3 regions of the Promicromonospora sp. Populi genome follow, and region 1 is predicted to be linked to each of the others. Evidence: predicted binding sites of a transcription regulator. Region 1 holds the regulator's gene; each other region holds the start of a gene.

Region 1 (5,671 bases):
CGGGCGAGACGGACTCGGGCGACCGCGACGACCTGGTGCCCGGCGTGCCCGACCGGGCCTGGCGCCAGGTGTCCGTGACCAGGATGGAGTGCCTGGGCAACAAGTGCCCGATGCTCGCCGAGTGCTTCCCGGACCACGCGCGGGCCGCCGCCCGCGACGCGGACGTCGTGGTGACCAACCACGCGATGCTCGGGATCGCGGCCACGGGCAGCCCGGGCGTGCTCCCGGAGCACGACGTCGTGGTGGTGGACGAGGCGCACGAGCTCACGGACCGCGTCACGTCGTCGGCCACCGTCGACCTGTCCATGGCCTCGGTGGAGAACGCGGCGCGGCTGGCCCGGCGGCACGCGGGCACGAACACCGACGCCCTCGACAAGGCAGCTCAGGACCTCGGGACCTTGCTGGTCACGGCGCCCGCCGAGCGGTTCCCGGACGGCCTGCCGGACGCGCTGCGCACCGCCGTCGGCGGGGTGCGTGACGCCGCGCGTGAGGTGCTGAGCACGCTCAAGCCGGACGCGGGCGGGGCCGCGGCGAAGGAGGCCGGCCAGCCCGACCCGGGGCTCAAGATGGCGCAGGGCGCCATGCTGCAGCTCTTCGAGACGGCCGAGCGCATGGCGCTGACGGACACGACGGCCGACGTGCTGTGGTGCTCGCGGCCGGAGAACGGCTGGGGCAGCTTCGGCGACAACGTGACGCGCCTGCACGCCGCGCCGTTGCACGTGGCCGGGCTGATCCGGATGCACCTGCTGGGCGAGTCGACAGGCATCTTCACGTCGGCCACGCTCGCGCTCGGCGGCACGTTCGACGCCGTCGCCGGCACGCTCGGGCTGAAGGGTCAGGACGCCCCGCCGTGGCAGGGCCTCGACGCCGGCAGCCCGTTCGACTACCCGCGCCAGGGCATCCTGTACGTGGCGCGGCACCTGCCCGCTCCCGGCCGGGAACCCACCACGGAGGCGCAGCTCGACGAGATCGCCGAGCTGATCACGGCAGCCGGGGGCCGCACGCTCGGCCTGTTCTCCTCCCGGCGCGCGGCCAACGCGGCGGCCGAGGCCATGCGCGAACGCCTGGACTTCCCGATCCTGGCGCAGGGCGACGACCAGCTACCCACCCTGGTGCGGCAGTTCGCCGAGGACCCGGCCACCTGCCTGTTCGGCACGCTCTCGCTGTGGCAGGGCGTGGACGTGCCGGGGCCGTCGTGCCAGCTCGTGCTGATCGACCGCATCCCGTTCCCGCGCCCGGACGACCCGGTCAAGGCGGCGCGCGCCCGCGCCGTCGAGCAGGCGGGCGGCAACGGGTTCATGGCGGTGTCCGCGCAGCACGCGGCACTGCTGCTTGCGCAGGGCTCGGGCCGCCTCGTGCGGAGCATGGACGACCGGGGGGTCGTGGCCGTCCTGGATCCCCGGCTCGCGACCGCGCGGTACGCGTCGTTCCTCACCAAGTCGATGCCCGGCTTCTGGCCCACGAACGACCCGGCCCTGGTCCGCGCCGCCCTCGCGCGGCTCGACACCTAGCCTGGAGGCATGACAGCACCGTCGGACGGTCCTTCTGTTTCTCCCACCACCAAGCTCGCGGTAGTGGGCGCCGGAGCGGTCGGGTCCACGCTCGCCTTCGCCGCGCTCGCCCGCGGAGCGGCGCGCACCATCGCCCTGCTCGACGTGGACAGGTCGAAGGTCGAGGCCGAGGTGCTCGACCTGCAGCACGGCCTGATGTTCACGCCCCAGGCGCACGTGATCGGCTCGGACGACGTGGCGGTCTGCGAGGGCGCCGACATCGTGGTGGTGACCGCCGGGGCGAAGCAGAAGCCCGGGCAGAGCCGGGTCGACCTCGCTGAGGGGACGATCGGCCTGATGCGCACGATCCTGCCGGGCCTGGTCGACGTCGCGCCCGACGCGACCTATCTGATGGTGACCAACCCCGTGGACGTAGTGACCTACGCGGCGCTCAAGATCTCCGGTCTGCCGCGGGAGCGGCTCTTCGGCAGCGGCACGGTCCTGGACTCGTCCCGGCTGCGGGTGGTGCTCGCCGAGCGGTGCGGGGTGGCGGTCGGGAACGTGCACGCGTACATCGCGGGCGAGCACGGCGACTCGGAGATCGCCCTGTGGAGCTCCGCCTCGATCGGCGGCGTACCGCTGCTCGACTGGGAACCGGTGGGCGACGCCCGGTCGATCGACGCCGCGATGCGCGCGGAGGTGCACCACGAGGTGGTCGACTCGGCCTACCGCATCATCGCGGGGAAGGGGGCCACCAACTACGCCGTCGGCCTGGCCGCTACCCGCATCATCGAGGCGGTGCTCAACGACGAACGGCGGATCATGCCGGTGTCCTCGCTGCTGGACGACTACTACGGCATCAGTGACGTCTGCCTGTCCGTGCCGTCACTGGTAGACGGGCGCGGTGTCACGGGCAACGTGCGCGTCCCGATGTCCGACGAGGAGCTGACAGGCCTGCGCGCGTCCGCGGACAGCGTCCGCGCGGTCCAGAAACGCTTCGGCTTCTGACTGACTGTCGTGCCAAGTGCGACGAGAACGGGGTTGTGTTCGTGCCAGGTCGGCATCCGAACACAACCCCGTTCTCGTCGTCCGGGAGCGGTCTACAGGGAGCGGAGGACCGCTACCACGCGGCCCAGGATCCGCGCCTCGTCGCCCGGGATGGGCTCGTAGGCCGGGTTCTGCGGCAGCAGCAGCACGTGCCCGTCGGTCTGCTTGAACGTCTTGACCGTGGCCTCGCCGTCGAGCATGGCCGCGACGATCTCGCCCTGCTCGGCGACGTTCTGCTGCCGCACCACTACCCAGTCCCCGTCGCAGATCGCGGCGTCGACCATCGAGTCGCCGGCGACCTTGAGCAGGAACAGGTCACCGTCACCCACGAGCTGGCGGGGGAGCGGGAACACGTCCTCGACGACCTGCTCGGCGAGGATCGGGCCACCGGCCGCGATCCGGCCGACGAGCGGCACGTACGACGGCGGCGGGGTGCTGGCGTCGTCGGGCACCGAACCGCCCCAGTGGACCTGGCCGCTGCGCCGCGGCTCCGGCCAGTGGATCTCACCGCGTGTCGGCTTGTCGACCTGCTCCGCCAGCGGCTCGACGAGCTCCATCGCGCGCGGCCGGTTCGGGTCGCGGCGCAGGAAGCCCTTCTTCTCGAGCATCTGGAGCTGGTGCTTGACGCTCGACGGGCTGGCCAGCCCGACGGCCTCGCCGATCTCACGCATCGACGGCGGGTAGCCCCGCGTCTCGAACGACTGCCGAATCGTGTCCAGCACCAGGCGCTGCCGCTCGGTCAGGCGGTCGGTCGGCGAGATCGCGTGTACGTCAGCGACCGCCTTGTCGCCTGGCGCGTCCAGCGTGGCGACGCCGGAGTGCGCTGTGTCGACCGCTCTCGTGTCGCTGGTCCCGTCCCGTCCCGTCATGCCCGTGCCCCTCCCGTTCCGACAAATGTTCTCCCCTGCGCGACCCACTCTAGATCACAAACTCACATCCATCAAACGAATGTTCGAGCGTGTCTCGACATCGACGGTGTCCCGTGCTACACAATGGTACGTGCGTTCGACGAACGCGTGTATGAAGAATTCGCGAAACTCGGAGGAGGGGCCATGGGGGACGTGATCCCGCTGAGGCAGTACAGCCCGACGTTCGGGCAGGCGCATACACCTGCACCCCGGCTGGTCGCCGTCCCGGCGTACCCCCGGCAGGCGTACAACCGGCAGGAGCCGCGCACGTTCGCCGACCGGCTCGGGCTGGCCGGCCTGCGGCTCACGCGCCGCGGTCGCGCGGTCCTGGTGCTGCTGGCGATGCTCCTGGTCGCGCCGATGGTGACGTGGGGGGCAACCGCCGTCGCCAGTACCGCCGGTGAGCCCACTCAAGTTCGGGTGCACGCGGTGCGGCCGGGGGAGACGCTCTGGGGCTTCGCACGGCAGGTCGCGGAGCCGGGCGAGGACGTCCGGGCGGCGGTCGGCAGGCTGCAGGAGCTCAACCGGATGTCGTCGGGCACGCTGCGGGTCGGTGAGCTGCTGCTCCTCCCCGAGGAGTGACCAGAGCCCTTAGGAGTGACCAGAAGCCACAATCCGCCGTCAAATGTTGCGGCGATGTTGCAAGGTGGTGGTTTGCCCGCTTACGGTCGGGGCGCGACCGGAGGCCTCCGGTCGGTGGTCGACCACGCAGGAGTGAGCATGCACTGCCCGTTCTGTCGCCATGCCGACTCGCGCGTGGTGGACTCGCGGACCGCCGACGACGGCCTGTCGATCCGGCGCCGACGGCAGTGCCCCAACTGCAACAGACGGTTCACCACCGTGGAGACGGCGAGCCTCTCCGTCGTCAAGCGCTCCGGCGCCACCGAACCTTTCAGCCGCGACAAGGTCGCCGCGGGGGTGCGCAAGGCGTGCCAGGGCCGTCCGGTGAGCGACGACGACCTCGCGATCCTGGCTCAGCGGGTCGAGGAGACCCTGCGGAGCAACGGCAGCGCCGAGATCGACGCTTACGAGGTGGGCCTGGCGATCCTCGGCCCGCTGCGTGAGCTCGACGAGGTGGCCTACCTCCGGTTCGCGAGCGTCTACCAGTCGTTCGACTCGCTCGAGGACTTCGAGAGCGCCATCACGTCGCTGCGTGCCGAGCGCGCGGAGCGGGCCGCCGCCCAGGCCTGACGCCTGAGCGGCACAAGGTTTCGTAAAACTTTGGCAGCCTGGCGCTAGGTGGTGCAGGCTGGGCAGACGACGGACCCGATCGAGGGACCCCCGAAACAAGAGGAGGTGATCGGTGTGACGGACGACAAGCCCAATGCCGAGGAGGCCGAGGTCCAGGGCGCTGAGGAGCCCAAGGCCCCGACCGCGCCGAGCACGGATGCGAAGGCGCGGTTCAAGGAGGCGCTGGACCGCAAGAACGCGGCTCGGCAGCGCACGTCCGCGGGCGACGTGAACACCGGTGCGGTGCACGGCTCGGAGACGACCGGCCCCGTGCAGAAGATGTTCCGGCGCAAGAGCGGCTGATCCTCGGTGGTGGAGGCCGCTGAACCTGGTTAAAGGCCAGGTCAGCGGCCTTTGTCGTGCCCGCGAGGGGGTTGATTTGACCGTTTAGGCCCTGTTCAAGTGGGGGACATCCGCGAGCTATCCCCCGGATGCTTTCGACCAGTTCTGTGACGCTGCGTCCCGCACAGCACCTCAGCGAACTGAAGAAGGAGTCCGGTGACTCAGACAGCGCAGGCCCCTGCGTCCGTGGTGGACCTCTGGGCCGCAGTCGCCGCACAGGCCCGGCGGACACCGAACGCCGCGGCACTGATCGACGGAGCCGAGGAGCTGACCTACGCGGGCCTTGTCGCCCGGGTCGCCGAGACGGCGGACCGGCTGGCCGCAGCCGGCGTGCGGGCGGGTGACCTCGTCGGTGTGCGCCTGCCGCGCGGCCGGGACGCCGTCGTGGCCTTCCTGGCCACGTTGCGCAGCGGCGCCGGGTACGTGCCCCTCGACCCGGCCTACCCTGAGCCCCGCCTGCGGATGATGGTCGAGGAGACCCGGCCGAGGGCACTGGTCACCGCCGAGGGAGTGCTGCCGCTCCCCGACAGCGTGTCCCAGCACGAGCCGGCCTACGTCATCTTCACCTCCGGCTCCACCGGTCGGCCCAAGGGTGTGCTCATCGGTCGCGACTCGCTGCGCGAGTTCAGTCGCGTGTCCGCCGAGCAGTTCTCA
Region 2 (5,671 bases), 1.4 Mb from region 1:
AGGTAGAACGTCGTCGAAACGGGATCGGGTGGATCGGTCGGGTCCGTCGGGTCTTCGGGGCCGCTCGGCGCACCGCCCCCGCTCCACGTATGCGCACCCGAGGTGACGGTCCTACCGACCGGCACCGCGAGCGAGGTTCCGTCCGAGAACCGGACCGTGAGGGGCGACCGCGTGATGTTCGAGGCTACGTAGGTGCGCTCCCCGTTCTTCGTGAACACGGCGGCCACGGGAGAGTCGGCGGTCACCGTCGAGTCGAGGGTGCCCAGCGCGGCGATGTTGGCGATCCAGTGATAGGTGTGCGCGCGGCTCTCGCCCTCCTCCACCGGGTACTGGCGGTCGGCGTCGAGGGCGGCGAGCGCCCGGTCGCCGTCGCCGAGCGCTAGGTAGGACCACAGGATGTCCTGCCAGACGGTCGGGTTGCCGTTGTTGACGTCGACCATCTCGTCGTAGTTGGCGACCACGTCGTCGGGGCGCAGGCCCAGGTAGAGGTGGCCGCCCGTGACCGGCAGGGTGTTGATGCCCTGGATCATCTCGGCCTCGCCGCTGAACCAGGTCGCGTAGGCGCCGCCGCTGCCCCAGATCATGCCCACGGTGGAGTGGCCGAATGCATCGGGCATCGCGCCGGACCCGTCGAACCAGTACTGCTGGATCGCCGCAGTCTGCGTGGCGTAGAGGTAGATCCCGGCGTCACGAGCGGCGTCGTCGCCGGTGGCCACACCCCACTGGATGAGGCCGTTCGCGAAGTTCTGGCCCTCCGAGCTCGACTCCTGGTTGTTGCCGTTGACGAAGGCGCCGTGGCCGGCCGCCCAGTCGTGGCCGGCGTAGATGTCGAAGTCCCGCAGGTACGGGTAGCGCGTGTCGGTGCGGTCGAAGTTGTTCGCGTCCGCGATCAGCTGGTCGACCATGCCGCCGAACTGCTGGTCGGTGGCCCAGGCCGGATCGAATCGCGCCAGAGTGGCGGCCGCGAGGATGAAGTACCCGTAGTGGAAGTGATGGTCGTTCAGCTCTCTGTCCGACCCGTACGCGGCGGGGAAGCCCACCAGGGTGCCCCAGTTCTGGTTGTAGGCGAACACCTGCTCCGTCTCGCCGGGGCTCGCTGTGAACCAGTCCGTGAGCGCGGCCTCGATCTGTGCGAGCGCCGTGTCGCGGACGCCCGTGCGGTCGAGCTGGTCCGCGATCTCCGCGATGCGCACCGCGCGGCCGAGCGCCTTGCCGGTCCAGTAGGTGTCGGCGGCGTCGATGCTCATCGGGTCACCGGCCTCGGCGTCCAGAAGGGCATCAAGCCGCGCGTTCGCGTCGCCGTCCGCGGTAGCTACCGAGGGGACCTCCGGCAGCACACCGGTGAACGGGGTGTCGGTCGTGAACGACGTCGCTCCGATCAGCGTGGTCATCGCGCCGCGTGCCGACACGTAGTCGCGGTTGCCGGCTGCGCCGTCGCCCGGTCCGTCGCCGGCTGACCCCTCGAGGTACACCTCTTGATGCGGGTAGAGCGCGACGATCGTGCCCTCGTTTGTGCCCTCGTGCGCCTCGGTCTCGAACGAGTACGTCGTACGGACGATGCTCGTCGCCTCGTCGTAGACGTAATCGGCGCGGGTCCCGGTCACCTCGACATAGGCATACGGCGTGAACGAGTTCGCCTGGGCGGTGCGCGCCGCGTCGTTGTCCGCCGGGGTCGTGGGAAGGGCGGCGACGGAGAGATAGCCCCTGCCATTCAGGTTGCTGCGCAACACGCTGCCCGACGTCGTCCAGGACGATCCGGTCGGCGCGAACGCGACGTAGTCGGCGCCGCCCGTGCTGAAGCCGATGCGGGCGCCGTCGCGGAGCCACACGCGCAGGTCCGACCCGCCGGTGAGGAGCGCGTCCCCACCCGCCATCTCGAACCAGGTCATGGGTAGACCGTGCCCGATCGTCGCCGTCATGGAGCGTGCCCCGTCGCTCCACGACGGGGTGACGGTCCAGTCGCTCCAGTCCGCGACCTCGGCGACGGAGGCGTTCAGTCCCGCGACCCCGACGACGAGGTCCTGGCTGTACGGGTAGTGGAACTCCCCGATCCCGCCGGGTGTCCCGTAGAGGGTGGGCTGCTGCGTGTAGGAAAGGCCGAGGCCACCCGGCGTCGGTTTGTACGACACGGGGTGCGCGTGGAGTGGCTCGCTCATCGAGCAGTCGAACTTCTTGAAGCTCAGCGACGACCACCAGTCGTTCGTCGGCACGGCCCCTTGCGGCGCCGAGTCGGTGATGTACGCGCGAGCATCGGTTGCGAGCGGGGCGCACCCCTCGGGTGCTGGGCCGACCTGATCGGTCGTATAGCTCCCGGCCCCCTCGGGTATCGGGTCGGCCGCCACGGATGGAATGGCGGTGATCGTGGAGGCGACGAGCACGACCGCTGTGAGGACGGCGATTCGCGCACGCCGCTCCCGGCCTAGTCGCTCCGTAGAACCTGTGCTGGCAAAGGGATGGAACATCGTCGTCCTCTCTGAACCGCCCCGTCATTGGGGTGTTCGGCTCACGTCGTTCCCGCGTCTTCGAGGGGTGGTGAGGGAGACTTGCGCGCGCCTGCCGGCCAGACCGTGGGAGCGCTCTCACACCATGGCAGGTCGGCAGCCGGGCGTCAACCATGTGCGAGGCCGGATGGATCCGTCGCCGCATGGCAATCGCCGAAGCGCCTTGGCCAGTCGGTGGGTCCAGCCGGCGGGTCCAGCCGGCGGCGACCGTCGATTCTGCTCGTGGCAGACAGAACTGGTTCGACGAGCGATACGAACGTGTGTGCGATAGATTGATGTCATGACGCGAACGGGTGTAGCGACGACTAGGGCAGGCGACGAGCCTGCCGAGTCGGTGCTGCCCGGCGGTAGTGCAGCATTCCGCGGGGTCGTCGACGTCGCAGGGGTGCGGGCGATGCGCCAGGTGCTGGCGGGGATGATCCTGCCAGGCGGTACCGACACAACGTCCTCCGTGTCGAGGCAGGTGCAGGCCGAGTGGGTGGATCTGCTGGGTGAGCTGGAGGCGGTGAAGAATGCTGCGACGGCGACGCAGGCGCGGCTGGCTGTGGCGCTGGAGGTGGCTACGAAGTCCGACGAGGCTGAGCAGAGCATTCGTGCCGAGCGGCGTGGTCGTGGTGTGCCGAGCCAGGTGGGTTTGGCGATGCGGTGCAGTCCGCATGCGGGTACCTCGTTCCTGGGTACCGCCCGGGTCTGGCTGACCGAGATGCCGCACACGTTCGACGCCCTGCGCACCGGGGTGCTGTCCCAGTGGCGCGCGACCCTGCTGGTGCGCGAGACCTCGCATCTCTCGACGGAGCACCGGGCGCGGATCGATGAGGAGGTCTGCGGCCCGGCGAACCTGGCCGTGCTGGCCCGGATGGGCACCCGGCGGCTGGTCGCCCGGATCAAGGAGCTGGCCGCCCAGCTCGATGTGCACGCGTGCGTGAAGCGCAACGCGCGAGCCGTATCGCAGCGGCGGGTCTCGGTGCGTCCCGCCCCGGACCTCATGGTGTACCTGACCGCGCTGGTGCCCATGCAGCAGGGCATCCAGGCGTACGCCCAGCTCAAGGCACACGCGGATGCGACCAAGGCGACGGGTGACGAGCGCGGCACGGGGCAGATCATGGCGGACACCCTGATCGAGCGGGTCACCGGCCGCGAACCCGGACACGCCGACGAGGTCCCGGTCACGATCAACCTCCTCGTCTCCGACCAGGCGCTCCTGGCCGGCGAGCACCAGCCCCACAGCAACCAGCCCAACAGGAACCAGCCCGGCAGGAACCAGCCCGGCGGTGACCAGCCCGGCAGGAACCGGTCCGGCGAGCAACCCGGTGTCATCGTGGAGGGCATGCCCGCCGGGGCAGGTACCGTTCCGGCCCCGGTGGTGCGGAACCTGGTCGCGCACGCGATCGACGCCGACGCGGCATGGCTGCGCGCGATCTACGTCGACCCGAACGGCCGGCTGCTAGCCACCACATCAACCTCACGGTTCCACCCGCAAGGCCTGGCCGCGCTGCTGCGCGCCCGCGAACAGGGCATCTGCGCCACCTCCTGGTGCGACGCACCCGTGCGACACATCGACCACGTCATCCCACACACCCAGGGCGGCGCAACCAGCCTCGACAACGGGCAAGGCCTGTGCGCCCGCTGCAACCACGCAAAACAAGCACCCGACTGGACGCAGAAAGCGACGGATGTCGAGGGTCGGCAGGCCGTGGAGACGGTCACGCCAACGGGCCACACCTACACATCGGTCGCGCCCCGACCGCCCGAGCCCGTGCGAGAACCGGCTGCGCCCGTGCGGGAACCGGCTGCGCCCGTGCGGGAACCGGCTGCGCCCGTGCGGGAACCGGCCGAGCCCCCGCGAGAACCGGTCCAAGACCCGGGCAGGCAACCCGTACCCGAGTGGACCCCGGCCGTCGGCATGGGCGAACCCGGCGCTCGCGCGTCACGCAGCAGATACTCCATCGGCTGTCGGACGACGCCTGCCCACGGCGCCATCGCCTACCGGCCCCGCCGAGACCGGGGCCCTGGGCGCCGACCGTCCCGACGGCCACGCCGGGCCGACCTCGCCTGGGCTTAGAACCCGGTCATCACCTAAGCGCCACGGCTCACCTCGCCAAGGCCTCCGCCAGCCGATCGACGAACACCGCCTGCGCGCTGACGACGAGACGGCTTGCCTCGTCCGGTCCGAACCAGGCGACGCGGTCGATCTCCGGGATCTCGATGCGTTTCCCTGACCGCGGCGGCCACTCGATCTCGACAGTGTTGCTCCGCGCCTCCGCCAGGTCGGTCCAGGGATGAGGCCACTCGCGCGCCCAGGCGACGACCAGCTTGCCCGTGCGCTGACGTACCTCACCGAGCTCGACGTCCGGCGCGGCCGACGTAGGTAGCTCCAGCCCGAGCTCCTCTCCGGCCTCACGCAGCGCTGCGGCGTGTGGCTCCTCGCCGGGTTCGAGCTCGCCCTTGAGCAGCGTCCACGCTCCAGCGTCCTTGCGGGCCCAGAACGGCCCGCCCATGTGGCCGAGCAGCACCTCGAGCCCGCCGTCGGGCAGGGTTCGGTAGAGCAGGAGCCCAGCACTCGTTTTCGCCATGATGACCAGTGTCGACGATCGCGCCGTCCTGAACCCGTCAGGGCACCCGGAACGTCGCCGTGGCCACCGGGTTGTCGAACTCCGTGGTGCGCAGCGACACCTGCACCTCCCACTCTCCCGTGGTCGGCAGCACGACGTCGCCGGCGTAGACGCCCGGACCGAGCGAGTTGACCTCCACCGCTCCGAGGTCCACGTCGCCCGTCGTCAGGCTGAGCTGCGGGGCCTCGTAACCCTCGGCGGGCTCCCCGGCCTGGTCGGTCATCGTGATGGTGAGGGTGGCCGGGCCGACTCTCAGCGGGGCCAGGGTGACCTCCGCCGAGATGTCGTCCAGCTGCACCGACTCCTGGGCGCTCTCCCCCGCTCTGTCTACCGAGGTGACGGCCGCTTCAGGCTCGGGGCTCCGGTCCACCAGGAAGCCGGTGACGAAGAGGACGACGACCAGCACGCCCGCCTCCGCGAGCGCCGTGCGGACCAGCAGCTTGGTCGGGACCGCGCGGTCCCGGGGACGGGAAGCGCCGCGGAGGCGAGGAGCGTCACGGGTATGGGGCGCGTCGCGGAGGCGGGAAACGCCGCGGCGACGAGAAACGTCGCGGGCAG
Region 3 (5,671 bases), 2.3 Mb from region 1:
GCGGCCAGCGACCGCACCCAGGCCTGCTTGGTGCGCTGGCTCGGCGTGAGGTGCAGGTCGGAGAAGTGCAGCACCCGGATCGGCCGCTGGCCAGGGGGCAGCAGCGGAACGGTGACCCGCCGCACGCGGAAGAGCTTCGTCTCGACGTGCGCGTAGGCGATCCCGGCGACGGCGACAGCCCCGGCGATCCCGAGGGCCTTGCCGACGTTACCCAGCGTGCCCATGTGGATCAGTTGTTCCCGCCGTTGCCGCCACCATTGCCGCCACCGTTACCGGTGTCGCCGCCCTCGCTGCCCGGGTCGGTCGCGCCAGTGTCGCCGGTGTCGGTGTCGCCGGTGTCGCCGCCCTCTTCCGTCTCTTCCTCGTCGTCGCTGGGGTCCGGCCTGGGCGAGGCAGGAACCCTGCCGACGAGGGCGGGGTCGGCTGCGGGGAAGTTCACGACCGGCAGCCCGACCACCGCCTGGTCCATGTACGTCTTCCACGTCGGTGCAGCAACGTCACCGCCGTACAGGGTCTCGTAGAACGTACCGTTCACGGTGATGTCGAAGTGTTCGACGTTCCCTTCAGACTCGCCGACCCACACCGACGTGGACAGGTTCGGGGTGTAGCCGGTGAACCAGCTCTGGTACGCACCGTTCGTCGTGCCGGTCTTGCCGGCCACCGGCCGACCATCGTCCAGACCGCCTCCGAGGCCCCAGGCGGTTCCCCAGACGGGCCCGGTGTTGAACACCTGCGTCATCGCGTAGGCCACGGTGTTGGCGACATTGGGTTCGACGGTCTGCTGGCAATCCGCTTCCGGAACCCTTATCTCCGCACCGTCACCGTCCTCTACCGTCAGGATGGCGATCGGCTTGCAGTAGGTCCCGCCGGAAGCGAACGTCGCGTAGGCCGACGCCATGCCCAGGGGAGAGCTCGACTGCGTGCCGAGCACCATCGAGGGAAGAACCTCGATGTCCCGTGCGGTGGCCTCGCCCTCGATCGGTCCACCACCGTCGATACTGGCGTGCTGGGTGGGGCGATACCCGACGTCGTAGGCGGACTGCCTGACGTCGCACAGGTTGAGCTGCTGCGACATGCGCGCATATACCGTGTTCACCGACTGGAACGTGGCCTGGAGCACGGTCATCCGGGTGCTCGCGACGGCTTCCGCGTTCCTCACGCTCCAAGGCTCGCCGGCAAGTGACGATCCCTCGCATCCCGCGCTGAAAGAGCTCTGCGGAAGCACGACCGAGCCCGAGCTCAGGACATCGTTCAGCTGGTGCCCGCTGCGCAACCATTCGGCCAGCACGAAGGGCTTGTAGTTCGAGCCGACTTGGAAGCCACGGGAGTTGCCGTGCAGGTAGTCGGCCGAGTAGTTCACTGAGGTATGCCGCGGCTCGGGCTCGCTGCTGGCGTCGTACGGAACGTTCTGCGCCATGGCGAGGATCTCTCCCGTGCCCGGCTCCACCGAGGTGATCGCCGCCTCGAGCCCGCTGGGGTCGTCGGCGGGCACAGCTGAGGTGACCGTCTCCTGTGCGGCCGCCTGCATACCCACATCCAGCGTCGTGACGATCCGCAGACCGCCGCGGTACAGGAGGTTGTAGCGGTCATCCCTGGTCTCCCCGAACTCGGGGTTGGCCATGATGTCCTTGATCACGTAGTCGCAGAAGAAGGCCGCACCGCCGGCGGCGTCGCAGCCGACCTCGATCGGCTGGACGTCGAGGGTGCTCTCCAGCGTCGTCGCCATCGCCTCGTCCCGCTCCGGGGTCGAGATGTAGCCGAGCTGCCACATCTTGCCGATCACGAGGTTGCGGCGGATCAGGGCGTCCTCGGGGTTCTGGACCGGGTCGAACTGGCTCGGGGCCTTGGTGATACCCGCGATCGTCGCGGCCTCGACGATCGACAGGTCGCTGGCGGACTTGTTGAAATAGTGCTGCGAAGCCGTCTCGACGCCGTACACGCTCACACCGAACTGCGCGATGTTGAGGTAGCCCTGCAGGATGTCGTCCTTCGACATCTCCTTCTCGATCGCGATGGCGAGCTTCGCCTCGCGGAGCTTTCGGGTGAGCGAGTCCTCGCGGGCCTCCAGCACACCGAAGGTGTCGCCCTCGCGATCAGCCTCCTCGATGAGGACGTTTTTCACGTACTGCTGGGTGAGCGTCGAGGCACCCTGCGTGGCACCCCCGCCGAAGTTCTGCAGCGCGGCGCGCGAGATGCCCTCCGGATCCACGCCGCCGTGCGTGTAGAACCGCTCGTCCTCGATGGCGACGACGGCGTTCTGCATGTTCTCGGACACCCTGTCGAGCGGCACGACGATGCGGTTCTGCGCGTAGAACGTGGCCAGCCTCGTCTCGCCGTCGCTCGCGTAGATCTGCGACTGCTCCGACAACGGCCCGGGAACCAGCTCCGCCGGCACCTCCTCGAAGACCTCGACCCCGGTGTCGACCGCGGTGTCCAGGCCCGAGGCCAGCGGGATCACGAGTCCGGCAGTTATCAGGCCACCGGCACCTGCGGTCAGCACGAATGCAAGGAGGAGTCCGATGAGCTGAGCCGCGGGAATGGTTCGGGTGATCCGGCGCGGCTCGCGAGGGTTCGCCATGGCCATGGGCCAAGGTTACGGGCTGCCCCTGACAGAGCGCGCCCAAACGAGCCCGACCCGTGTGCAGGTCTCGTGCGGAATCGTCCTCGCCGATCGCGGGCTAGCATCGACGCCATGGCAACGAAGTGGGAGTACGCGACGATCCCCCTCCTCATTCACAACACCAAGGCGATCCTCGACCAGTGGGGCTCGGACGGCTGGGAGCTCGTCCAGGTGGTGCCCGGGCCCGACGGCACCGGGCTGGTCGCCTACCTGAAGCGCCCCAACGGCGGTGACGCATGAGCCACGAGCAGCGCCTCGCCGAGCTGGGCATCAAGCTCCCCGAGGTTGCGGCCCCAGTCGCGGCGTACGTCCCGGCCGTGCAGACCGGCAACTACGTCTACACCTCCGGTCAGCTCCCGTTCATCGAGGGCGCACTACCGGCCACGGGCAAGGTCGGTGCGGGCGAGGGCTTCGTCTCGCCCGACGACGCCGCGGGCTACGCCCGCACCTGCGCCCTCAACGCGCTCGCCGCCGTCCGGTCGGTCACCGGCTCGCTCGACTCGATCGCACGGATCGTGAAGGTCGTCGGCTTCGTGGCCAGCGACCCGTCCTTCACCGGCCAGCCCGGCGTCATCAACGGGGCGTCCACGGTGCTCGGCGAGATCTTCGGCGACGCCGGCATTCACGCCCGCTCCGCGGTCGGCGTGGCGGTTCTTCCGCTGGACTCGCCGGTCGAGCTGGAGCTCGTCGTCGAGCTGGTGTAGCGCTTCGCACCGGCCCGGAACGGGCGTGACGGGTCCCACTCGGGATTCGGTTTCCGTTCCGGGCCATGCGTCGGCTATTCTGAGCAGGCTTCCGCGGAAGGGCTTCGTGCCTGTTGTGCGGTGGAATCCATCGGGGTGTGGCGCAGCTTGGTAGCGCGCTTCGTTCGGGACGAAGAGGTCGCAGGTTCAAATCCTGTCACCCCGACCATGGAAAAGGCCCTCTGACCAGCAGAAACGCTGCGTCAGGGGGCCTCTCTTCTGCCTGAAGCCCTTCTCCTTCTTGCCCCGCGTCCGTGCCCGTCGAGGTCGGCCGCACGTTTGACTGCGACGTCCAGGTCGACGACGGCCAGACGACCGTCGCCGTCGAGATCCTGGACGAGCTGGGCGACCTGTCCGCGAGCACCTATGAGTCCACCGAGTGACCTGGCCGCGGTGGCCAGCTAGCCGCAGTGACTAGCTAAGAGAGCCTGCGGCGCCGCAGCCGATCTCCGCTCGGGCCGGCCCCGGTCGACTCAGGTCCTGCCAGTTCTGCCGTCGGCAGATCGCTCCGCTTGAGCGCGCATGTAGAACAGGTGTGCGATATGTTGGTGGCATGAAGCCATCCGGTGACCTAAAGCAGCGAACGGACGACGGCCAAGTGCCGTCGATGCCGTTCGGCGCGGTCACTCGCGCAACCGAACTCCGGGCGGTGCGTGACCAGTTGGCCGACATGATCCTGCCAGGCGGTACCGACACAACGTCCTCCGTGTCGAGGCAGGTGCAGGCCGAGTGGGTGGATCTGCTGGGTGAGCTGGAGGCGGTGAAGAATGCTGCGACGGCGACGCAGGCGCGGCTGGCTGTGGCGCTGGAGGTGGCTACGAAGTCTGACGAGGCTGAGCAGGGTGTTGGGGCGGTGCGGCGTGGTCGTGGTGTGCCGAGCCAGGTGGGTTTGGCGATGCGGTGCAGTCCGCATGCGGGTACCTCGTTCCTGGGTACCGCCCGGGTCTGGCTGACCGAGATGCCGCACACGTTCGACGCCCTGCGCACCGGGGTGCTGTCCCAGTGGCGCGCGACCCTGCTGGTGCGCGAGACCTCGCATCTCTCGACGGAGCACCGGGCGCGGATCGATGAGGAGGTCTGCGGCCCGGCGAACCTGGCCGTGCTGGCCCGGATGGGCACCCGACGGCTGATCGCCCGGATCAAGGAGCTGGCCGCCCAGCTCGACGTGCACGCGTGCGTGAAGCGCAACGCGCGAGCCGTATCGCAGCGGCGGGTCTCGGTGCGTCCCGCCCCGGACCTCATGGTGTACCTGACCGCACTGGTGCCCATGCAGCAGGGCATCCAGGCGTACGCCCAGCTCAAGGCACACGCGGATGCGGCCAAGGCCACGGGTGACGAGCGCGGCACGGGGCAGATCATGGCGGACACCCTGATCGAGCGGGTCACCGGCCGCGAACCCGGACACGCCGACGAGGTCCCGGTCACGATCAACCTCCTCGTCTCCGACCAGGCGCTCCTGGCCGGCGAGCACCAGCCCCACAGCAACCAGCCCAACAGGAACCAGCCCGGCAGGAACCAGCCCGGCGGTGACCAGCCCGGCAGGAACCGGTCCGGCGAGCAACCCGGTGTCATCGTGGAGGGCATGCCCGCCGGGGCAGGTACCGTTCCGGCCCCGGTGGTGCGGAACCTGGTCGCGCACGCGATCGACGCCGACGCGGCATGGCTGCGCGCGATCTACGTCGACCCGAACGGCCGGCTGCTGGCCACCACATCAACCTCACGGTTCCACCCGCAAGGCCTGGCCGCGCTGCTGCGCGCCCGCGAACAGGGCATCTGCGCCACCTCCTGGTGCGACGCACCCGTGCGACACATCGACCACGTCATCCCACACACCCAGGGCGGCGCAACCAGCCTCGACAACGGGCAAGGCCTGTGCGCCCGCTGCAACCACGCAAAACAAGCACCCGACTGGACGCAGAAAGCGACGGATGTCGAGGGTCGGCAGGCCGTGGAGACGGTCACGCCAACGGGCCACACCTACACATCGGTCGCGCCCCGACCGCCCGAGCCCGTGCGAGAACCGGCTGCGCCCGTGCGGGAACCGGCTGCGCCCGTGCGGGAACCGGCCGAGCACCCGCGAGAACCGGTCCAAGACCCGGGCAGGCAACCCGTACCCGAGTGGACCCCGGCCGTCGGCATGCCCGGCCCACGTGGCGGACGCATCCCACGGAGCCGCTACTCGATCGGCTGCGGCACAGCACATCGCAGCGGGGCGATCGCATACCGACCGAAGGCGACGAGGAAGATGAAGGCGAACGCGACGCTAGAGGCCAAGCTGAAGGCGAAGCCAATGTCGGCGACGAGCCGT

Evidence for each region. Region 1 encodes LexA, which represses DNA repair genes until DNA is damaged. Its sites were predicted from a motif close to TCGAACANNTGTTCGA; they were not measured.
Region 2: AB1046_RS07750 (DUF222 domain-containing protein) is a predicted target of LexA. The motif match lies at 2,754-2,769, and genes of this name have one in related genera.
Region 3: AB1046_RS14660 (DUF222 domain-containing protein) is a predicted target of LexA. The motif match lies at 3,889-3,904, and genes of this name have one in related genera.

The regions. Positions count from the first base shown of each region.
Region 1 covers NZ_CP163528.1:290,357-296,027, forward strand. The annotation lists gene AB1046_RS01315 (ATP-dependent DNA helicase) at 1-1,511, shown strand, start outside; gene AB1046_RS01320 (L-lactate dehydrogenase) at 1,521-2,498, shown strand; gene lexA (transcriptional repressor LexA) at 2,591-3,340, opposite strand; gene AB1046_RS01330 (LysM peptidoglycan-binding domain-containing protein) at 3,590-4,027, shown strand; gene nrdR (transcriptional regulator NrdR) at 4,166-4,636, shown strand; gene AB1046_RS01340 (DUF5302 domain-containing protein) at 4,751-4,978, shown strand; gene AB1046_RS01345 (amino acid adenylation domain-containing protein) at 5,174-5,671, shown strand, end outside.
Region 2 covers NZ_CP163528.1:1,726,529-1,732,199, forward strand. The annotation lists gene AB1046_RS07745 (glycosyl hydrolase) at 1-2,462, opposite strand, end outside; gene AB1046_RS07750 (DUF222 domain-containing protein) at 2,917-4,563, shown strand; gene AB1046_RS07755 (NUDIX domain-containing protein) at 4,592-5,074, opposite strand; gene AB1046_RS07760 (copper resistance protein CopC) at 5,112-5,671, opposite strand, start outside.
Region 3 covers NZ_CP163528.1:3,239,606-3,245,276, forward strand. The annotation lists gene AB1046_RS14630 (metallophosphoesterase) at 1-224, opposite strand, end outside; gene AB1046_RS14635 (transglycosylase domain-containing protein) at 230-2,584, opposite strand; gene AB1046_RS14640 (DUF4177 domain-containing protein) at 2,693-2,860, shown strand; gene AB1046_RS14645 (RidA family protein) at 2,857-3,324, shown strand; tRNA gene AB1046_RS14650 (tRNA-Pro) at 3,456-3,532, shown strand; partial or broken gene AB1046_RS14655 (DUF4333 domain-containing protein) at 3,615-3,746, shown strand; gene AB1046_RS14660 (DUF222 domain-containing protein) at 4,034-5,671, shown strand, end outside.